DNA from 2 places in the Robbsia andropogonis genome. Region 2 is predicted to be linked to the other one. Evidence: riboswitches for the same ligand, from Rfam matches in the RefSeq annotation. Region 2 holds a riboswitch; the other holds the start of a gene.

Region 1 (4,402 bases), on a different replicon from region 2:
CCAGCTCATTCCTAACCGGCGGATGTACGTTGATACGAAGAACTTTGTGAACTACTTTCGTGTTACACCAGACAACCGACTGTTGTTCGGCGGCCGCGCACGCTTCGCGGAATCAAATCCGGCTTCCGACGCGAAAAGTGGCATGATCTTGACGCAAGCGTTGGGCGAAACGTTCCCGGAACTTGCCAATGCGCAAATCGATTATTGCTGGGGCGGCATGGTGGACATGACCCGGGATCGCCTGCCTAGGGCTGGTGAACGTAATGGCGTCTTCTATTCAATGGGTTACAGCGGTCATGGTACACATATGTCCACGTATATGGGCGCTGTGATGGCCGACGTATTGGACGGCCGTACAGACCTCAATCCGTGGCGTGATTTCGAGTGGAAGGCGATACCCGGGCATTTTGGAAAACCGTGGTTTCTGCCTTTGATCGGTGCCTACTATCGCTTCCAGGATTTCCTTCGATGACTACTTTATTGCATCTTCCTTGTCTGGATGCCGAGAAATTGGCAGAAAGTGTGTATGTCGGCGGACAGTGGCGCGCACCGGAACACGGCGGTGGCCTTGCCGAGGTCATCAATCCCGCAACGGAGGCGTCCATCGGCGATGTGGCCCTGGGCACCGCGCATGACGTGGATATGGCCGTGTCGGCCGCATTGTCTGCGTTTCCGGACTGGTCCATGACGGAGCCTTCGTATCGTGCGGCTATCTTGGAAAAGGTCCATCGGTTGATTCTTGAGCGGAAAGAGGAGTTTGCCCGCGCTATCTCAATGGAGATGGGGGCACCCATTGACTTCGCGCGGATGTCGCAGGTTCCCCTGGCGGCGGAACATGTTCGCGTGGCGCGAGACGTGGTGCGGACTTATCCGTTTGTACAGACCAGCGGTTCAACCGCGATTGCTCGTGAGGCAATTGGTGTCTGCGCCTTGATTACGCCATGGAACTGGCCGCTATACCAGATTACCGCTAAAGTGGCACCAGCCCTGGCAGCAGGCTGCGCCGTCGTACTGAAACCAAGCGAACTGGCGCCGTTGAGCGCAATGCTTTTCGCGCAGGTTGTACACGATGCTGGCGTTCCGGCAGGCATTTTCAACATGGTGCTTGGAAGCGGCGCGGAGGTCGGGGAGGCGCTGGCGGCGCATCCGGATGTGGACATGGTTTCGATTACGGGCTCTAACCGCGCGGGTGCCTTGGTCGCCCAAGCCGCCGCTCCCACTTTCAAGAGAGTGACGCAGGAGCTTGGGGGGAAATCACCGAACGTTTTTCTGCCTGATGCGGACTTCGTGCACGCCGTGCCCAAGGGCGTGATGTCCGGATTCCGTAATGCAGGTCAGTCTTGTAGTGCTCCGACTAGAATGCTGGTGCCACGGAATCGTTTGGCGGAAGTGGAGGCTCTGGCATTGAAGACGGTGGAATCAATGACAGTCGGTGATCCAAGCGTCGAGGGCACGGTTCTGGGCCCGATCGCAAACGCAGCGCAGTATGGTCGTGTTCAGATGTTGATTGAAGAGGGCATGGCGTCAGGTGCGAGGCGTATTTGCGGCGGCCCTGGCCGACCTGACGGCATGCAGAAAGGGTTTTTCGCCAGGGCGACAATTTTTTCCGATGTCACGCCCTCGATGCGTATTGCACAAGAGGAAATATTCGGGCCGGTGCTTTGCATCATGCCCTACGATTCTGTCGATGAGGCGGTGGCGATTGCCAACAGCACGTCGTATGGGCTTGGCGCGCATGTACAAAGCCGTGACCTCATAGCGGCAAAGGCTGTTGCAGGACGAATCCGTTCCGGTCAGGTTCACATTAACTATCCCGCGTGGGACGCGTTTGCCCCGTTCGGTGGTTATAAGCGTTCCGGGAATGGCCGGGAATATGGGGTTTTTGGCTTGGAAGAATATTTGGAGACCAAGGCGATTCTGGGCTACGTCGAGTCGACCTAGAAAAAGCCAGAGACCCTCGCGTCGCGAAGCGCTTTAGATTTCATACAATTCCAGGGGGAGATCATCCGGGTCGGCGAAGAAAGTGAATCGTTTGCCTGTGTATTCGTCCACTCGTATGGGCTCTGGTTCAATTTCGTGTTCGCGCAAGGCCTCTACTGCAGTATCGAGATTTGTTACACGGAAAGCGAGATGCCGCATGCCGCATGCCTCAGGCCGGCTAGTACGCGGTGGCGGCGATGGAAAGGAAAACAGTTCAATCTGCGCGCCGTCTGGCATGCGCAAGTCGAGCTTGTAGGAATTGCGCTGCGCGCGATATACCTCGGCCACAATCTCCAGTCCCAGTATCTCGGTATAAAAGCGGCGCGAGCGTTGGTAGTCTGAGGCAATGATGGCCACGTGGTGGATGCCTGAAATTTTCACGGACATGTGTCTCTGCGGATGGCTGCTGGATCCATCGATTCTACTGTACGTACACACTCCCTATTTGGCCCGGGCGGTCCGTCGTTCCGATTGACGCTATATCATAAAATTTACGAATTCCTTTCGGTCATGATAAGCTACTGCTTGTCTTTGGGGAGTAGCCGGCTTCCATCCGGAAGCAGTTGCGTCAACATTCTCGGTCGGCCAGACCGTGGCGCAGCTACCCTGCTTTAGGTTGGCGAGACCATCGACACATCGCCGCAACCGGTCGGGTGCAGCGATGTGTCGTGGTTTATTGCCCGACCTAGAGCGCCCAAATAGATGAATCCTGTCGCGATACTGTTCCTGGCTTTTGCCATGTCCACAGATGCTTTTGCCGCTTCTATTGGCAAAGGTGCCACATTGCATCGTCCTAAATGGCGCGAAGCAATCAGAACCGGTTTAATTTTCGGTGTAATCGAAGCGTTGACACCTATCGCCGGGTGGCTCCTGGGTAAGGCTGCCGCCCAATACGTGTCAGCCTGGGATCACTGGATAGCCTTCGTATTGCTCGGTATTCTTGGCGGTCGCATGATCGTCAATAGCTTCAAAGTCGAGGAAGTGAACAATGAGAAGCCCGCGATGCATTCATTCTGGGTGTTGGCCCTCACGGGTTTTGCCACCAGCATTGATGCCATGGCGGTGGGTGCAGGCCTCGCATTCGTTGACGTGAATATCTATTCCACGGCCGCAGCCATCGGGTTGGCTACTGCGACCATGGTAACGATTGGCGTAATGATCGGACGTGTCGTGGGCAGCGTGGTGGGCCGCCGTGCGGAATGTGTTGGCGGGGTTGTCTTGATTGGCATCGGTGTGCTGATTCTCGTCGAACACCTCGGAGGCTAGTCGTTGGCTAATGGGCAGGTCCGATGTTTGTACGTCAAGACCGCAACTTCAAGCCGGTTGTGCGCACTGAAAATCGTCTGGTATCAGTCTTCGAAAGGCCGCGTGACCTCGCGAAACCATCCGACGTTCCCCCGCATCCTACCCAACCATGCCTCGTTTTCCGGCTGACCGCGCCAGGTGCCATCGGCAGCCGCATCGCCCTACAATCACGGCTTTTTCGATACGTCGATTTTCTGACCGGTATCGATAAACGGCTTCATCGTGCCGTCATTTACTTCTGAACCCTTCATGACGTCGTTATATTGATATGCCAAGCTTGCCGTTTGGCAGGTCGGAGCTGTGTATCTTTTCCCGGGCCACGTCACCAAAAACCGTTGTCGCTTGCAACGGAATGGGGAAGCAGGGATTGCCTACTTAAGGAGCAAAGGGCGTGAGAAAGAATGTAATAGCAGCGGTGGTTTCCTTCTCGGCAGCAGTATTTTCAGCTTCAACGCATGCACAGAGCAGCGTGACGCTATACGGTTTGCTTGACGTGGGTGTCGATTACGCAAGCAATCAGCGAGCCTCCACGGGCGGATCTGGCGGCCGATCCCTTTCGCTGCAGAGCGGCAATGTAAATGCCAGCCGATGGGGCTTGCGTGGCAGCGAGGACCTTGGCGGCGGCTTGTCGGCAATCTTTACGTTGGAAAATGGCTTCAATATCGCGTCAGGTCAGTCGTCCAATGGTAATGATGAATTTGGGCGACAGGCATTTGTAGGCTTGCGCAGCGCTCGCTTTGGCCGAGTCACGCTCGGCCGACAATACGATTCGGTTGCAACTTTCGTCGCACCGTTGTCGGCTGCTGGCAGTTTTGGTGGCAATCTGGCGTCGCATCCCTTTGACAGTGACAACATGGCAGGCAGCATGCGGATGAACAATTCCGTGATGCTGCGTAGCGCGGATTTTCATGGATTCGAGTTTGGCGGTGGTTACGCATTCAGCAACACCGCGTCCGGTTTCCGGGAGAACAACGCATTCACGTTCGGCGGAAAGTATGCTTACGGCGGCCTTTCGCTTGCCGCCGCTTTCTTCCAAGCAAATCAGCCGGGCGGCTCACGTTCTGGAAATGTCTCCGGGGCCATCAGCAGTAGCGACGGCAATGCACAGTTTCTGGGG
Region 2 (4,402 bases):
CTGATACCTAACTTCAGCGGCTTCTTGGGTTCCGGGTTTTTGGGGAAAGCCAGCGGGAAATGCTTTTGCAATTGACCGATGGTAAGTACGACCGGATCTACCTGTCGTTCCGGTCGTGTCGTCGGGCGGGTGGGATGCCCCACGCCCGGTTGTCGGTCACGTGCTGGCCGCTTGCCGGCCCCAGACCGGGCCGGAAATTGGCCAGTGCCGGCTTTCGACTCCGCCGGGGTGACATTGCTCGAATTCGCCTCACCGCATGTCATATCGCGATTCGGCGCGCCATGGTTTCTGCGCGGTCCATGACGTGCGCCATCCCCCTGGCGGGGTGCGCCGTCGGCACGCGCGCCTTCAGGCCGCGGCCCGCGACTGCCGGTGGGCCGCGGTGCCTGGCCCGGCGCGCGCTTTCGACCATCGTGTGGGGCGTGGCGAGCGCCGCCCTCCGCCCGTGGCTCGGTCGTGCGCGACTGCTCCGCACTGTGTGCCGCAGCAGCGGCCGGGGCTTCGCGTTCAGGTTGCGTCGCGCGTACGTTTCGGGACGTGTCGCTGTTCCCCTCGCGCTTGCCCCGAGATTGCTTGCTGAGCTGCTGCTTCAGTGCTGCCAGTTCTTCAAAACCCATGTTCAGTCGTCTAAATCGCGTCGATGCAGTTGGCCGACAGGCGGTGTGATAGGCCAAGTCCGGCCGGACCTGACCTATTTGTCATCGTGACAGCATCGTCCAATGACAGCGTCCCACCCCGACGGCCAAAAAGAGAAAACGCGTCACGCACGCCGAAAACCGGCGCATGTGACGGGGAGACGGTCGCCGGCGTCGAAAGCACGCTGGCGGCGTATTGTAACGTCCCTTACGCCGAGTGTAGCAGGCTCACGCATGCCGCACCGATCAAATAAATTCGCCCGGCCACGCGGTAGCCACGACGAAGCGGCTGCAAGGAAGCGATATGCATCCCGGATGCCACACGGCATGCGGACGCAATACGGTGCGCATTGTGGCACAACTTACCCCATTCGGCCTGAACATCAGGGAAGCTGCCTGCTATATGTATCGACATTCGTGGTGCCAATATTTGGGACGTGCCGCGGTGTTGCGCTGATTTTGCGTTTGCCGACGGCATGACGCGATAGAATAATTGCGCGATCTATCTTTGTGCCCGGGTGACTGACATCTTGACTATGAGCCCTTCACCGTCTGAAGACCCTGCGTTTGCGTCGACAACGTCGACAACCACGCCCTTGACCACGCCCGATGTGCAGCCGGACCGGCCACCCGTGGACCCGAACAACCCGCTCGGCATGATCGGCCTCGAATTCGTGGAGTTCGCCGCGCCGGACCCACAACGGCTCGGCGCGATGTTCGAGCGGCTGGGCCTCAAGCCCGTCGCACGGCATGTCAGCAAGGCGGTGACGCTTTACCGATTAGGCGACATACGTTTTCTCGTGAACGGCGAGCCTGACTCGTTCGCACAGCGTTATGCCAGTGAGTATGGCGTGGGCGTATGCGCGCTCGGGGTCCGCGTGCTGAGCGCAAAGCAAGCTTTCAAGCATGCGTTGACCATGGGAGCCTGGCCTTTCGAGGGAGAACGCACGGGACCGCACGAATTGAAGTTGCGCGCGATTCAAGGGATCGGTGATTCGCATATTTACTTCATCGATCGCTGGCCGGGACGTCCGGACGATGCCTATGGGACGCACGCACCATCGTTGTACGAGGTCGATTTCGCCCCGATCGATGGTGCCGACCTCACGGCGAACGCGGAACGTGCCGCGGGGAACGCGGCGTCGACGCATTTGAAGCGAGTCGACCATTTCACGCAGACGGTGGGCGCGGGCAGGATGGACGAGTGGCTCGGTTTCTATGCGGAACTCTTGCATTTCCATGCGCTGCAAGATCTGCATCCGGATGGATTGGCGCCGACGGGCGCTCGCGTGGTGGTGTCTCCCTGCGGCAGCATCCGTATCCCGTTGTATGAGGAGGGCGCCCAGCCGACGGAAACCATGCACCGATTTCTGCCCGATCATCCCGGCGAAGGTGTCCAGCACATTGCGCTGGCGAGCGACGACATCGTCGCGTCCGTCGATGCATTGCTGGCGCGGGGGATGACGTTCATCGCCTGGCCTGATGCCTATTACGATCAGATGGACGCACGTCTGCCCGGGCACGGCCTTGATGTCGCCGCGTTGCGCGCGCGCCAGATACTGGTTGATGGGCATATCGACCCCGATGGCACGCCGCGTTTGTTCCTGCAGGCTTTCCTGCGTCATGCGCCCGGCGAGATTTTTTTTGAGATCGTCGAACGGCGTGGGCATCCTGGTTTCGGCGAAGGCAATTTGGCGGCGCTGCAGCGGTCGCAGGCTCCCTCATCGACTTAGTCGGAAATCTTTCCCTTCTACTTGCACGTGTCACGAAAGCGCGGTTACAATCGCGCCGTCTTTAGGGAGTAGCCTGCCTCCTGCAATGGGGGGCGGACACGTCAACATTCTCGGCGCTTGCCGTGGCGTGTCCAACCAACCGGTTTGGCGAGACTATCGACGCTGATCTTGTCCAGGGCTGGGCGGGAGGTCGGCGTCATGGTTTCGCACCGTCCGGCCCTGGAGAGTTCCCATAATTATGATACGTCGTCATCCCGGCGCATGTGCCCTGGTCGTCACTTCGCTTGTCCGCCATCCTTGTCACGTCTTTGTCAATCATCACCGCACCCGCCTCGTCACTTCGGCATGCTTGGAGCGCCTACTGACGATCGATCGCGCCGCAGCGGTAAAGGCAGGCCAGGCATGATGCGCTTGATGCTGGAACTGCTCGTGACGCTGGCGATCATTCTCGCCGCCGCCGAGTTGTTCACGAATGCGTTGGAACACCTCGGTGAGCGTCTCAAGATATCCGAGGGTGTGACCGGATCGCTGTTTGCAGCGGTGGGTACGGCATTGCCGGAAACCATCGTCCCCTTGCTTGCGGTGCTTGGCGGTGGTGGGGCGCAGCAGGTCAACCAGGAAATTGGGGTTGGCGCCATTTTGGGCGCGCCGTTGATGCTGGGGACGCTGTCGACCTTTCTGATGGCCCTGGCGGTCTGGCGCAGCCGGCGACCGTCCGGTCGCATCGTGCCGGAGCGTACGGGGTTCAACCGGGACCTGCAATACTTCCTTGCCGCATTCGTCCTGGCCACTGTGGCGATGTTCGTCCCGCATCATCAATTGGCCATCCGCATCGGACTGAGTGTCGCATTGGTGATGGTGTACGTCGTGTATGTCGTGATGACGTTCAGGGCATCGGCCTCGCTGGTGGATGCCGGGCATGGTACCGAGGCACCCGAAGCGATGTTCGCGGCGAAACTCGGCCTGCCGACAAATCTCGTGACGATCGTGCTGCAATTGCTGGCTGCCGTGCTCCTGCTGCTGTTGGGCGCGGAAGGCTTTATCCATGGCGTGCGGGGCGTGTCGGCATTGTGGGGCATTTCGCCGTTGCTGCTCTCGTTGCTGATCATCCCGATCGCGACGGAACTGCCCGAGAAGATCAACAGTATTGTCTGGATCAGGCGGGGAAAGGATACCTTGGCGTTCGGCAATATCACAGGCGCGATGGTGTTTCAGGGAACGCTGCTACCGGCTATCGGCATCCTGCTGACGCCGTGGGAGCCGCGCGTGGAAGTGCTGACGGGCGTGTTGATAACTATTGCGGCCGCGGCGTGGCTACGGGTGATGTCGAGGCGCAACGGACTGTGGGTGGGCGCGCTCGCCGTGAACGGCGCGTTCTACGTGCTTTACCTTGCGTTGACACTGCATAAGTGAAAAAAATACAGTTGACTGTATTCTCGTTGTGACGGCTCGTCCGCTGTTGAAATCAAGATTACAATCTGCAAAGTGCCGTCAATGGGGAGGGCATTTCAACACGGAAACGAGTTCGAATGCAGAACGGTTTGACGGACGTCATTGCGAATTGCGACCAGGAGCCGATCCACGCCCTGGGCAGTGTGCAGCCGCACGGTGCGTTGCTCTGCTTTGATGACGCTGGTCGTTTATTGGCTGCCAGTGAATCCGCGGCCCGGTTTCTCGGCGAGCTCCCGCCGTTGAGGGCTCGGTTCGCCGAGAAGCATTTCAGCGTGGAAGCCCGGCAATTGCTTTCTCTGGCGTTGACGGACCGGCGTGCGCTGCTTGAGTCCGTTGAGGTGGCGGGTCACGCCGGGATGCGTTTCGACATGGTCGTGCACTGGTCCGGGGATGTGCTGATTGCCGAGTGGGAGTCCATTAGCGACGTACCACCAGGGATGTCGCATTCTGGGCACTATGCAGCACTTGCCCAGCGGGCAATCCAGCGGTTGCAACGCACCGATTACGATTCGGTATCGGGTCTGCTGCAGGATGCCGTGGAAGCCGTGCGGTCGATGACCGGCTTCGATCGTGTCATGGGCT

The links. A riboswitch is a leader RNA that binds a small molecule or an ion and turns the genes downstream of it on or off. The one in region 2 is predicted to bind manganese.
Region 1: another riboswitch for manganese. It lies ahead of mntP (manganese efflux pump MntP); the one in region 2 lies ahead of SJQ66_RS00540 (sodium:calcium antiporter).

Annotation. Positions count from the first base shown of each region.
Region 1 is NZ_CP139170.1:712,435-716,836, forward strand. Features, by position in the region: gene SJQ66_RS16720 (NAD(P)/FAD-dependent oxidoreductase) at 1-472, shown strand, start outside; gene SJQ66_RS16725 (aldehyde dehydrogenase family protein) at 469-1,941, shown strand; gene gloA2 (SMU1112c/YaeR family gloxylase I-like metalloprotein) at 1,975-2,361, opposite strand; yybP-ykoY riboswitch at 2,502-2,675, shown strand; gene mntP (manganese efflux pump MntP) at 2,683-3,246, shown strand; gene SJQ66_RS16740 (porin) at 3,677-4,402, shown strand, end outside.
Region 2 is NZ_CP139164.1:124,303-128,704, reverse strand. Features, by position in the region: gene SJQ66_RS00550 (ProQ/FinO family protein) at 1-617, opposite strand, end outside; gene SJQ66_RS00545 (4-hydroxyphenylpyruvate dioxygenase family protein) at 1,172-2,368, shown strand; yybP-ykoY riboswitch at 2,420-2,586, shown strand; gene SJQ66_RS00540 (sodium:calcium antiporter) at 2,771-3,781, shown strand; gene SJQ66_RS00535 (GAF domain-containing protein) at 3,898-4,402, shown strand, end outside.